DNA from 4 places in the Rhizobium changzhiense genome. Region 4 is predicted to be linked to each of the others. Evidence: predicted binding sites of a transcription regulator. Region 4 holds the regulator's gene; each other region holds the start of a gene.
The links. The regulator PhoB, encoded in region 4, activates phosphate uptake and scavenging genes when phosphate is short. The targets are predictions, from matches to a motif close to TGTCATNNANCTGTCAT.
Positions count from the first base shown of each region.

Region 1: G9X68_RS22415 (DUF1045 domain-containing protein) is a predicted target of PhoB. The motif match lies at 1,354-1,370, and genes of this name have one in related genera.
Region 2: G9X68_RS23345 (NAD-glutamate dehydrogenase) is a predicted target of PhoB. The motif match lies at 2,121-2,137, and genes of this name have one in related genera.
Region 3: pstS (phosphate ABC transporter substrate-binding protein PstS) is a predicted target of PhoB. The motif match lies at 1,845-1,861, and genes of this name have one in related genera.

Region 1 covers NZ_JABFCQ010000004.1:458,239-461,583, reverse strand. The annotation lists gene mnmC2 (tRNA (5-methylaminomethyl-2-thiouridine)(34)-methyltransferase MnmC2) at 1-154, opposite strand, end outside; gene G9X68_RS22420 (NAD(P)/FAD-dependent oxidoreductase) at 153-1,331, shown strand; gene G9X68_RS22415 (DUF1045 domain-containing protein) at 1,446-2,153, shown strand; gene puuE (allantoinase PuuE) at 2,267-3,190, shown strand; gene uraD (2-oxo-4-hydroxy-4-carboxy-5-ureidoimidazoline decarboxylase) at 3,190-3,345, shown strand, end outside.
Region 2 covers NZ_JABFCQ010000005.1:93,502-96,846, forward strand. The annotation lists gene G9X68_RS23345 (NAD-glutamate dehydrogenase) at 1-1,914, opposite strand, end outside; gene pdxY (pyridoxal kinase PdxY) at 2,191-3,066, shown strand; gene G9X68_RS23355 (carbonic anhydrase) at 3,138-3,345, shown strand, end outside.
Region 3 covers NZ_JABFCQ010000002.1:387,802-391,146, reverse strand. The annotation lists gene G9X68_RS11320 (Na/Pi cotransporter family protein) at 1-408, opposite strand, end outside; gene pstS (phosphate ABC transporter substrate-binding protein PstS) at 526-1,617, opposite strand; gene G9X68_RS11310 (NAD(P)H-hydrate dehydratase) at 1,963-3,345, opposite strand, start outside.
Region 4 covers NZ_JABFCQ010000001.1:1,303,511-1,306,855, reverse strand. The annotation lists gene pstB (phosphate ABC transporter ATP-binding protein PstB) at 1-222, shown strand, start outside; gene phoU (phosphate signaling complex protein PhoU) at 267-980, shown strand; gene phoB (phosphate regulon transcriptional regulator PhoB) at 1,113-1,796, shown strand; gene G9X68_RS06520 (GcrA family cell cycle regulator) at 2,043-2,576, opposite strand; gene G9X68_RS06515 (aspartate aminotransferase family protein) at 2,996-3,345, shown strand, end outside.

The sequences.
Region 1 (3,345 bases), on a different contig from region 4:
TGCCGGCGAGAAAAACATGGCCGCATTCCAGCCGTCCGTCGGTCTGGCAATAAAAATGATCGCCAAAGGCGGTGGAATAGGGCATATCGCCGTCGCGCCATTCGAGCGGCTGCGGCGCGCCTGCGCCAATCTGATCGGGGTTCACGTCTGTCATGGAAAAAGCCGATAGTCCTGCGCCGGTCTCAGGTCAATCGTCCTGCGAATTGCTGATCGTCGGCGGCGGCATCATGGGTCTCTGGGCGGCCGTCCATGCCGAGCGTCGGGGTATCCGGACTCTTATCAGTGACGCCGGCAGATTGGGCGAAGGTGCAAGCGGCGGCCTGCTCGGCGCGCTGATGCCGCATATGCCGGACCGGTGGTCGCAGAAGAAGAAGTTCCAGTTCGATGCGCTGGTCTCGCTCGAAACCGAGATCGCCGCGCTCGAAGCAGAGACCGGACTTTCCGCCGGCTACCACCGTTCCGGACGCCTGATCCCGCTGCCGAAGCCGCATCTCCACACAATAGCGCGCGGCCATTTCGAGGACGCCGAACGCCATTGGCGGGCGGGCGACCGCCGCTTCCACTGGCATGTGCTCGACAGCCCGCCGGTCGATGGCTGGATCAAGGCGTCTGCGGGCGAGAGCGGCTTCGTGCATGACACGCTCGCCGCCCGCGCTGCACCTCGCTTGCTGGTCGCAGCGCTCATCGCCTTTCTGCGGCGGGCAGAGCATGTTCGCATCCTAGAGCATGCGACGGTTGCCGGCCTCGATCCCGATCGCGGTACGGCCGAAATCAACGGCGAAACCATCGTTTTCAGTCACTGCATCCTGGCCGCCGGCCATCAGTCCTTTCCGTTGCTGCAGGAGCTGACGCCGGGGCTGAAACAACCGCTCGGCCAGCCGGTCAAGGGGCAGGCGGCATTATTGAAAGCCGACATCGACCCAGCCCTGCCGACGGTCTTCCTCGACGGGCTCTATATCGTCGCGCATGAAGGCGGGCACGCGGCAATCGGCAGCACCAGCGAGAACCGTTTTGACGATCCAGTGTCCACCGACGCCCAGCTCGACGTGCTGATCGAGGCGGCGCGGGCGATTGTGCCAAGCCTTCGCGACGCCCCCGTCGTCGAGCGCTGGGCGGGGCTTCGCCCGAAGGCGATTGACCGCGATCCGATGATCGGCCGCCACCCCGATCACCCACGCCTGATCGCGCTGACCGGTGGCTTCAAGGTCAGCTTCGGTCTGGCGCACCGGCTGGCCGAGGCGGCGATATGTATCGCAGGCGATACAGACTGCGGATTTTTGCTGCCGGAAAGCTTCGCAATTTCAAGCCACATCGCGGCGGCTTCACGTTAAACGTGAATTAGGCGCCGCTGCCTTTCGTTATTCTGTCATGCAAATCACCTATCTGCTTGCGCATCGACAGCGCCTGAAGTCACCGGCGCTCACTTCCTTGATGGAGGAAATCGCATGCGCTATGCCATTTGCTTCACGCCTCCGGCGAGCGACCCGCTCTCGCTCGTAGCCGCCAATTGGCTTGGCCGAAACGTGTTTTCCGGTGATGTGACGGAGCCTCCGGCCATTCGCGGCCTCGGCATTCACGAGATCGCCTTCCATACGGCCGTGCCGCGGCGCTATGGTTTTCACGGTGTTTTGAAGGCGCCGTTCCACCTCTCCTCCGACGTGTCGGAATCTCAACTCCTGCGCGATCTTATGCGTTTCTCCGGAACGGTCCTTCCTTTCCGGATGCCGCGTCTCGAAGTTGCCAGGCCCGGCAATTTCTACAGCCTGCTGCCGAATATCCCTTGTGGGCAGATCCAGTATCTGGCCTCGGCAATCGTGCAGGAATTCGATCGTTTCCGTGCGCCGCTGAGCGAAGCCGAGATCGAGCGCAGCGATCCAGACGGCTTGTCGGCAGCGCAGTTCGCCAATCTGCATCGCTGGGGCAACCCTTATGTGATGGAGGAATTCCGCTTTCACATGCCGGTGACGGGCCCGATCAACGCGATCGACATGCCGCGCATCGAGCCGGCGCTGCGGACGATCTTCGAGCCTGTGCTGAGAGAGCCGATCATGGTTTCGAACGTGGCGCTGATGATCGAGGAGGGCACCGGCGGTCCCTTCCGCGTTCATTCGCTGCATCCGATGGGCAAGGTCAGCGCGCGCAAGATCGCCTGAAGTTCCCTGCGCTAAGGATTTGTTCCATAACGGGAAAATTCCGCTGCGCAGTTTCCTTCTCGACATTCCGGCTGCGGATGCTACCGTTCCCCGTCTTTTCAGAAGGTGATTTGATGGTATCCGAGACCTATCCGCGCAATCTCGTCGGTTATGGGCGTCTTACGCCCGATCCGAAATGGCCGGACGAGGCACGCGTCGCCGTGCAGTTCGTCATCAATTATGAGGAGGGCGGCGAAAGCTCGATCCTCGACGGCGATCCGGCTTCGGAAAACCTGCTGTCGGAAATCGTCGGCGCGGCCGCCTGGCCGGGGCAGCGCAACCTCAACATGGAATCGATCTATGAGTATGGCTCGCGTGCCGGCTTCTGGCGGCTCTGGCGGATGTTCACCGATCTCAAGGTGCAGGCAACCGTCTACGGCGTGACGCTGGCGATGGCCCGCAACCCCGAGGCCGTCGCCGCGATGAAGGAGGCCGGCTGGGAGATCGCCAGCCACGGCTATCGCTGGCTGGAATACAAGGATTTTCCAGAAGATCTGGAGCGCAAGCATATCCTCGAAGCCGTGCGCCTGCATAGCGAACTTACGGGCGAGCGGCCCTACGGCATGTACCAGGGCAAGCCTTCCGACAATACGCTTCGGCTGGTGCAGGAGGAGGGCGGTTTCCTCTATTCCTCCGATTCCTATGCCGACGACCTGCCCTATTGGGTGAAGGGCGTCGACGGGAAACCCTTCCTGATCATCCCCTATACGCTCGAAACCAACGACATGCGTTTTGCGACGCCGCAGGGCTTCAACGCGGGCGATCAGTTCTTCACCTATCTGAAAGATGCCTTCGACACGCTTTATGAGGAAGGCAAGGCAGGCAGCCCGAAGATGATGTCAGTCGGATTGCATTGCCGCCTCGTCGGACGTCCCGGCCGGGCGGCAGCGCTGAAGCGCTTTATCGAATATGTGCTGAAGCACGACAAGGTCTGGATTCCGCGCCGTATCGAGATCGCCGAACATTGGCACAAGCACCATCAGCCGGAAGCGCTCTGATGATGTCACGCGAGGATTTCGTCTCCCGCTTCGGCGGCGTCTTTGAACATTCGCCTTTCATCGCCGAGCGCGCCTATGACGCTGGCCACCTGACGGAGCCGCTGACGGTGGGCAGCGTGCATGCGGCCCTTTCCGCTGTCTTCCGGGCGGCAAGC
Region 2 (3,345 bases), on a different contig from region 4:
CCGGTTGAAGCTGTCATTGTCGATCGTGCCGGCGAAGGCGGCAACGAAGCCTTCCTCGAGGGCGGCGCCGTAACGCTGCAGATCGATTTCGCCGCCATTGCGGGCCTCGAGCTCCATGTCGTGCAGCACGACGAGTTTCTTTTCTCCATCGGCGGCCGGCACCCCGATGTCGAAAGTGCGTTCACTGACGACGTTGAAGCCGAGATTCTCGAGAAGCGGCACGCGGCGCGACAGCGCCAGCTGGCCGCCGGCGTGGAAAATCTTCAAGGAAAGGATGCGGCCCTGTTCTTCCTGACGATGGTAGAACTGGATGCGCAGCGGTTCGCCGGCGGCGCAGGCACCGATATCGGCGAGGTCGGCCACGGTTTCCTCCGGTGTGAAGGAATCCTGGAAGGCTTGGTCGACGGATATCTTCGGGGCCTTGGCCCCGGCCAGCGCCTCGAAACGGTCGTCCCAGCGGGCCGTGATCTCGCGGATCACCTGCTCGAGCTTTGCCTGCGGAATGCGCGGCGTCTTGCCGCCCGAGCGGCCGATGATGAAATGCACGCGCGCCACGCCGCCTTCCGGGAAGGCCGGGTAATAGGCGGAAACACGGCCGTCATAGACAGTCTTCAGATAGGTACCGATCCGTTCGCGGACGATCGAGTCATACTCCTCGCGCGGCACGTAGACGATCACCGAGACGAAACGGTCGAAATGGTCGATGCGCGGCAGGACGCGGACGCGCGGCCGATCAGCCAAGTCGTTGATCTGTTCGGCAAAACTTGCAAGCAGCGTCGTGTCGATCTGGAAAAGATCGTCGCGCGGATAAGATTCCAGGGTGTTGTCGAGCATACGGCCGGAATGGCTCATCGGGTCGAAGCCGAAATGTTCCTTCACCTTCTCGATCTTGGAACGCAGCAGCGGGATTTCCGAGGCGAGCGAGGTATAGGCGGTCGAGGTGAAAAGGCCGACGATGCGCAGCTCGCCGGTGACGTTACCCTCAGCGTCGAAGCGCTTGACGCCGACATAATCCATATAGGCCCGGCGATGGACGATCGATTTCACATTCGCCTTGGTGACGATCAGGAAGTCGGGGCCGTCGAGGAAGGCGAGGATCTCAGGCGTCGTCGTTACGGCGTCCTTGCCGGTGCGCAGCACCAGAACATCGGGATTGGAGAGGATGCCGAGGCCTGCACCCTTGTCGCGTTCGACCTTGGCATCGGTCCCCTTGCCGGAATAGACATATTCCCGCATGCCAAGGAAAGTGAAATTCTCATCGCGCAGCCAGGTCAGGAAAGCGACGGCTTCGTCGCGATCGGCCTTCTTCCGGCTGGCGCCATTGGCCGCAAGCTCGGCGATCACTCCGTCGATCTTGGAAAGCATCGGCTTCCAGTCGGAAACCGACAGGCGAACCTGTTCGAGGACTTTTTCGATGCGTTTGACGAGATCGGCCGCCTGGGCAGAATTGAGGGGGGCAATATGAAGCTGGATATGGCTGACGCGGTTGGCCGGATCGCTCGGGTGATCGGCGGAATACATCGCCGGCGCCTTGCCCTTTTCCATGACCAGGATGGGATGCACGGCCATGAACAGGTCGCGATAGGTGCTCGTCACTTCGCCCATGACCGATTCAAACAGAAAAGGCATGTTCTGGTCGGTGACTGAAAGCACCGAGACGGCGATGCCATCAGGCGTCACATCGGCAATCGTGTCGATGCTGACGCGGGGCGCCTTGCCGTTCCAGGCAGCAAGTTCCTTTGCCGAATGCACGGCGGAGAGCGCCAGCATTTCCGGCGTATAGAGTTCGAGATCGTCATTGCTTGCCCGGCCGAAGAGAATTTCCGGATCGAGATGCGCCTCGCCTGTCGCCTTGGCGATCTTGCGCGCGCTTTCGATCTGCTTTTCCCGTTTCGGATTGTTTCTGGCAGCCATGGATCGCCTCCCTCAATGTCTGATTTTTTGCAAGCTAGCAGAAGATTCTTCGAAAAAATCTCTAAAAGAGAGGTCCGAAGGATTGTTTTGACGCTTTTTTGGCGCTGGAAAAGAGAAATTCTAAGAAATTTTCCGCTTTCTTCGCCAAGCGAAAGCGAAAGTCCCGTCTTCCGGTTTTTCGTACTGCCGAACATTTCCACGCCCGCATGAAGAATGGTTGACAGCGTGGCGTCAAAAAGATCATCAAACGCGGTCATCATTCGGATTTTGGATATCATGTCGGAAAATGCAGCGGGCGCAGTCATCGTCATTTCCAGCCATGTGGTGCGGGGCTCGGTCGGAAACCGGGCAGCCGTCTTTGCGCTGGAGACGCTCGGTCATCCGGTCTGGGCCCTGCCGACCATCGTGCTGCCCTGGCATCCCGGCCACGGCCGCTCGACGCGGCTGACTTTTGCGGAAACGGATTTCGATGCGGCAATCGACGATCTGATCCGCGCGCCCTGGATCGGCGAAGTCAAGGCTGTGCTTTCAGGCTATTTCGGCAATGCCGCCCAGGCGCGCTCCGTCGCCCGGCTGATCGGTGCGCTGAGACAAAACAATCCCGAGCTGCTCTATGTCTGCGATCCGGTCATGGGCGATCTCGGCGGCCTTTACGTGCCGGAAGCGACCGCTGAGGCCATTCGCGATCATCTCATTCCGCTCGCCTCGCTCGCGACGCCGAACCGCTACGAGCTCGCATGGCTTTCGGGGGCAGCCCTCGAAGACAACAGTGCGATCATGGAGGCGGCGCTCGCGCTCGGACCATCGCGCATGCTCGTCACTTCGGCGGTGCCGATGATGGCGGGTGGCACCGGCAATCTCTATCTTTCCGGCCGTCACGCGCTTCTTGCGGAGCATCGCGTCGTCGACAACCCGCCGAATGGTCTCGGTGACCTCATCGCCGCCGTCTTCCTGTCGCGCCTGCTTTCCGGGATCGAGGACGAAAAGGCGCTGCAGCTTGCCACCGCCAGCGTCTTCGAGGTGCTTGCGCGTGCCGTCAAGCGCGGCAGCAACGAGTTGATGCTGGCAAGTGATGCTTCCAGCCTTTCGACGCCGATGGCCATGGTGCAGATGCGCCGGCTCGTGCACCCGGCGCAGCGGCGAAAAAAATGACGCATCTGCCAATATGTTCATTTTGCGGTGCAGCAGTTGATCTTGTCTTCGGCGCGCGCTAATCCAGAAGCATGCAGCGTTTTCCAAATCCCCTTCTGGACGGCTATCGCAACTTTATGAACGGGCGTTATGCCGACGCCCGCGACAGGTACCGGCAGCTTGCCGAAAACGGTCAGAGTCCCCATACGCTTGTCATTGCCTGTTCGGATTCTCGCGCGGCACCGGAGCTGATCTTCGATGCCGGCCCAGGCGAATTGTTCGTCATCCGCAACGTCGCCA
Region 3 (3,345 bases), on a different contig from region 4:
GACGTTGCGGATCCGCTCGCTCTTGGCAAAGCAGTAGACCAGCGAAAAAACGCCCGCAAAGATCAGGCCAAGAGGCCCCAGCGGCAAGGCGATCAGGCCGTTTCCGAGCGTCGTCCCGATGTTGGCGCCCATGATGACGCTGATCGCCGGACGCAATCCGACAACGCCGGCATTGACGAGGCCGACGACCATGACCGTCATTGCCGTCGATGACTGGATGACACCGGTGATGAGCGTTCCCGCGATAACGCCCTTGATCGGCGTGCCTGCGGCTCTCGCGAGAAATGCGCGCATCTTGTTGACGGAGAGTGCCTGGATGCCGTTCGACATGAACTCCAGACCGAGCATGAATATCCCCAGCCCGCCGATAACAGGCACGAGAATATCCTTGAAAATGTCGATGTTCATTACGCCTTACCCCCTTGGCGCCAAAATGGCGCGCTTCAACGGCGCCCCCGCGCCTCACTCATATGCCCGATTTCATACAGTCAGGGATGTCCCGACCGCGTATCATGCGCGAACGAATTACTGGCTCGCGGATGCATCCTGCTTCAGCCAGTATTTGACGATCTGACTGACGAGCTGCGGCGGCAAAGGCACATAGCCCATCGCCTCGGCGTCCTTACTGCCTGTCTCGAACGCCAGGCGGAAAAAATCATGCACGCGGCGATAGCGATTGGGCGCCTGTCCCTTCATTGGAACGACAGCGAATGTCGCCCCGCTGATCGGATAGGCCGCCTCTCCCGGTTGATCCGTGAGCGACACCGAAAAAGCTTTCGCTTCATCCCATGAGGCGGTGCTGGCCGCAGCCCGCACGCCATCCGGTCCCGGTTTTACGAACTGGCCGGATTTGTTCTGAACAGCGGCATAGGGCAGGTTTGCACGCTCGACCTGGCCAAAATCGGCATAGGCGATCGCCCCCTTGGTTGCCTGCACCGCGCGAATGAGATCTCCGGTTCCCTCGACACTCGTCCCCACAGGCCAGGCGATCAGCGTATCCGCTCCATGTGCCGCCTTCCATTCCGGGCTTGCCGAGGACAGGAATTCGGTGAACATGAAGGTGGTGCCTGATCCGTCCTTGCGGGTAACCGGACTGATTTTCTGATCGGGAAGGCTGATCTCCGGGTTGATCGCCTTGATGGCAGGGTCAGCCCACGACTGGATCTTGCCGAGATAGATATTCGCAAGCAGCGGGCCAGTCAGGTTGATACGGCCCTTGTCGATACCGTCAAGATTGACGGCAATCGCCACGCTGCCGAGCACGATCGGAAACTGCTGGCGGCCATGCTTCAAAAGCTCGTCGTGGGAGACAGGCACATCGGTCGCAGCGAAATCCAGCTCCGGCTGATCAAGGCGCATCAGACCTGCCAGCGAACCGACGAGCTCGTAGTCTACCGTCCAGTCGGGTGAGCTGAAGTCGCCGTCATCCATCCGCGCCTTCTCGTAGATCTCTGCCCACTTCGCGATGATGGGTGCCGCGAATGTGGAGCCGGCGCCGCGAATGGGCTCGGCCGTGGCTGCAGGAGCGATGGACAGTGAACCAACAACTGCCGCAAGTCCGGCAAAGCAGGCGGCGGCGCTCGTCACTCTGTGGACTTGCCGAAAAAAACGTTCCATCGGCGCTTCCCCCTTGCAACCGTTCACTGCGCACTCGATCAGAATTCAAACCAGATCAGCTCAGGACCCGGCGTACGAACCCTTGTTCCAGCCGACAGGAATTCCTGACACCATTAAGTATTTCCATTCATTAACATTTTAATGACAGTTTAGTTTTGCGGATTGCTGATTCTCGGCGCGGGACATCTTTCGCTGATCGATGTCGCTTTAAAAATCCGAAATAAAACCGTCACTCAACTGACACATCGGCCGCATTTATAATGGTAAAACAACCCAGCCTGCGCCACGGCCAGACCGACGGTGCGGATTGCTTCTGCGTTCGAGGTGAAAGAGGATGCGGCGGCGCTAAAGCGGCAATACCTCGGCTGCGAGTTCCTCCGCCGTCAGCCCTTTGCCGGCGCGTTGGCCGGCCTCGCCGTGCAGCCAGACGCCGGCAGCGGCGGCCTCGAAGGCCGGCAGGCCTTGGGCGAGCAAGCCGCCGATGATGCCGGCAAGCACGTCGCCGGAACCGGCGGTGGCAAGCCAGACCGGGGCATTGGTATTGATGAGCGCACGTCCATCAGTCGCGGCGATGACAGTATCGGCGCCTTTGTAAATGATCGCGGCATTGGCGCGGCGGGCGGCGGCCACAGCCTTGTCCACCTTACCGAGCGCATCGTCGCTGGCGATATCGGGAAAAAGCCGCGCGAATTCGCCCTCGTGCGGTGTCAGCACCAGACGCGGCTCACCCCGGAAAAGATCAAACAGCTGTTGCGGATCATCCTTGAACGAGGAAATGCCGTCGGCATCGAGCACCAGATGGCGATCAGCAAGGGCCGAGACGAAGCCGCGCGCCTTGGCGCCGATACCGAAACCGGGGCCAAGGACGAAGGTCTGCAGCCGCTTGTCTGAGAGCCAGTCGCCGAGGTCGGCCTCGTCGTCGATGGCATGCAGCATGACGGCGGTCAGATGCGCAGCATTGGCGGCCATCGCCGCGCGGGGGGCGGCGATCGTCACCAGGCCGGCGCCGGCCTTCAGGCCCGAGATCGCCGACATGCGCGCTGCACCCGTCTTGTCGGCCTCACCTGAGAAGACGACCAGATGACCGCGCTTGTATTTGTGGGTTTCCAGTTGCTCGGCCGGCAGCGCACCCTTCCAGGCATCCGGCGTGTTCTCGGCGATGAGACCGCTTGCCTCGGCGCCGATGATGCGGGCGGGGATACCGATGTCGAAGACTTCCAATTCACCGCAAAGCTCCCTGCCCGGCATCAGCAGATGGCCGGGCTTGCGGGTCATGAAGCTGATGGTGTTGCGGGCCCGGAAGGCGGCACCCAGCACCTTGCCGGTGCGACCATCAAGGCCGGAGGGCAGATCGATGGCGAGCACGGGAATACCGGCCTCGGTGACGCGCCCGATCAGCGCGCCCACATCGGCCGACACTTCGCGGCCAAGCCCCGCCCCGAACAGACCATCGACGACGACGTCGCCGGTTTCCGGCCGATAGAGGTCGAGGTTTTGCCCCTCGAGCACGCAACCGGCTCGGGCACGGGCGGCATCGCCCTTCAGCCTCTTGGGATCGCCGAGGTGGAAGAGCGCCACCCTCGCCCCGCTCTGCTGTAGATGACGTGCTGCGACACAGGCGTCGCCGCCATTGTTGCCGGGTCCGCAGACGACGACGAAGCGCAACGCTCCGGGATGAAGGCGCAGAGCAGCGGCTGCGACCGCAGCACCCGCCCTCTCCATCAGTCC
Region 4 (3,345 bases):
GACCCGATCGCCACCGCCAAGGTCGAGGAACTGATCCACGAGCTGCGCGAGAACTACACGATCGTCATCGTCACCCACTCCATGCAGCAGGCCGCGCGCGTCTCGCAGCGCACCGCCATGTTCCACCTCGGCAATCTCGTCGAGGAGAACGACACCGACAAGATGTTCACCAATCCCGACGATCCGCGCACCCAGGACTACATCATGGGTCGCTTCGGCTGATTTTGGCGACACCAAGCCTTCCCGTTATTCGAGGATAAAGCCCCATGGCATCGACACATATTTTTTCTGCCTATGATGATGATTTGAAGTTCCTGTCCAGGCGGATTTCCGAAATGGGCGGCCTGGCCGAGCAGATGGTCGGCGAATCCGTGCGGGCGCTGGTCAACGGCGATACCGCGCTGGCGCAGAAGGTCATCTCTGACGATGTGATCCTCGATCACGCCGAACGCGAAATCGGCGATAAGGCGATCGTCACGATCGCCCGCCGTCAGCCGATGGCCTCGGACCTGCGTGAAATCATGGGTTCGATCCGCATCGCCGCCGACCTCGAACGTGTCGGCGACCTCGGCAAGAACACGGCCAAGCGCGTCATCGCCGTCCAAAGCACCGGCGTTCCCCGCAAGCTTGCCCGCGGCCTCGAGCATCTGTCCGAACTGGCGCTCGTCCAGCTCAAGGAAGTGCTCGACGTCTACACCAATCGTTCAGCCGACAAGGCGAATGCGATCCGTGAACGCGACAACGAGATCGACGCGATGTACACATCGCTGTTCCGCGAACTCCTGACCTATATGATGGAAGATCCGCGCAACATCACCAGCTGCACGCATCTTCTCTTCTGCGCCAAGAATATCGAGCGCATCGGCGACCATGCCACCAACATCGCCGAGACGATTTTTTACATGGCGACAGGTGCGCAGCCGGAAGGCGATCGTCCGAAGGACGACAGCGCCAACACCGTCGGCGCGGTCACCGAATAGCGCCCACACCAGTCAATTGCGTGCGCGCCCGTCCGGGCGCGCAAAGAGGTCGCAGCCAATTTCTGAATTTGCGCAGGATGCATTGCTTAAATCACCCTGGTTTAAGGATCATGCGCGAGGAGATCGAGACGCATGATCCCGAGAGTTGCAGTTGTTGAAGACGAGGAAGCCCTCAGCGTGCTTCTTCGCTATAATCTCGAAGCGGAAGGCTTCGAGGTCGATACCATCCTTCGTGGCGACGAAGCCGAAATGAGGCTTCAGGAGCGCACGCCCGATCTTCTCATCCTCGATTGGATGCTGCCGGGCGTCTCCGGCATCGAGCTCTGCCGGCGCCTGCGTATGCGGCCGGAAACCGAGCGCCTGCCGATCATCATGCTGACGGCGCGCGGCGAGGAAAGCGAGCGCGTCCGCGGATTGTCGACGGGTGCTGACGATTATGTCGTCAAGCCCTTCTCGACCCCCGAGCTCGTTGCCCGCGTCAAGGCAATGCTGCGCCGTGCCCGTCCCGAGGTGTTGTCGACGGTGCTGAAATGCGGTGACATCGAGCTCGACCGCGAGACCCATCGCGTCCATCGCAAGACCCGCGAAGTCCGCCTTGGCCCCACCGAATTCCGCCTGCTGGAATTCCTGATGTCGTCGCCGGGCCGGGTCTTCTCCCGCTCGCAGCTTCTCGACGGCGTCTGGGGCCACGATATCTATGTCGACGAGCGCACCGTCGACGTCCATGTCGGCCGCCTGCGCAAGGCGCTGAATTTTTCCAACATGCAGGACGTTATCCGCACCGTCCGCGGCGCCGGTTATTCGATGGAAGCCTGAGGGCTTCCATCTGAGCCTGCTGACAAAGCCCTGGCAAAGCCCGCGACGTCATCCTCGGCCTTGTGCCGAGGATCTGCGCACGCCAAATTAAGCAACTGAAAATAAACGGTTTTCCCTCAAGTAGTTGAGGTGATCAGATGCTCGGCACAAGGCCGAGCATGACGGAGGGAAGCCTGAGCTTCCATCCGCGCATAAGAAAACGGGCCACTCGGCCCGTTTCTACATTCTGACGATGGCTGCCCGCGTTCAGCTTGCCCGCGCTGCCGCCCGGCGGCGTTCGTTGACCGGCTGGTAGGCAAGCTTCTGGTGATAGCTGCAATAGGGCGAATTGTCGGGGGACTCGCAGCCGCAGAAGTGGAAGTCGTCCTTCAGCGGATCGCCGACCGGCCACTTGCAGGTGCGCTCGGTCAGTTCCGTCAGGCCGAGGCGGCGCGAAATCGGCACCACCACATTGCCTCTCGGCACGTATTCCATTTCCTCGATCGTTTCGATCTCGATCTCTTCCTTCAGCATCGTCGCGCCCTGCTGGCGGGTAACGGTGCGGGTGGTGATCCGGGAGGCGTAGTTCGGCGCGCGCGGCGCCGATGTATTGCGTTTCGGCGTTCGCGCCGCGGTGTTGGTGCCGCCGGCCTTGGCGCGGCCCGGAAGGCTTAGCCGGTGCACTTTGCCGATGACCGCGTTTCTGCTGACCCCGCCGAGTTGCGCAGCGATCTGGCTGGCGCTCAGTCCTTCGGCCCAAAGCTTCTTGAGTTTCTCGACCCGCTCGTCTGTCCAGTTCATGCCCTGTCTCCACCTTTTGCGTTGGTGATGGCAGAATCCCTCACCGTTGTCCCGGGAGCTCCGAAACAAGAAACGCTTGATCAATTTTGGTGACTAGTTCCGCCGCATGCAGTCTAGTAATTGATCTTTAACCTAGTGTGAGGCTGACTCCGTGACAAGAGTCGCATGAATCCGGATGAATCGAATTCGTAGTTTTCCCCAACTTGCTGCCTCTGCGTGTCATTTCTGCAATAATGCCTGTTGAAGACTGAGAATGCCGCTGTACACCCTTGCTGCATAGGCTAAGGGCGCAGTTTTGTTGACATTGCAGCGCGAAAAGGAAATAGTGCCAGTCGCCGCCGCAAGGCGGCATTTTTAATTTCTCGGGCCTGTTTCCTTAGCCGGAGTCATTGCCCGGCAACTTTGATGGAGATCGCGCAATGGCTGAAGCCACGCCGCTTTATGACACCTATTCTCGTGCCCCGCTGCGGTTCGAGCGAGGCGAGGGCGTGTGGCTGATCACCGAAAGCGGCGAGCGATATCTCGATTTCGGCGCCGGCGTCGCCGTCACCTCCGTCGGCCACAGCAATCCGCATGTGGTCGGCGCGCTGAAGGAGCAGGCCGACAAGGTCTGGCACCTGTCGAATATCTATGAGATCCCCGGCCAGGAGCGCTTGGCAAAACGGCTGACGGACGCCACCTTCGCCGACAAGGTGTTCTTCACCAATTCAGGCGCCGAGGCGCTCGAATGCGCGATCAAGACGGCGCGCCGCTATCAGTTTTCCAAGGG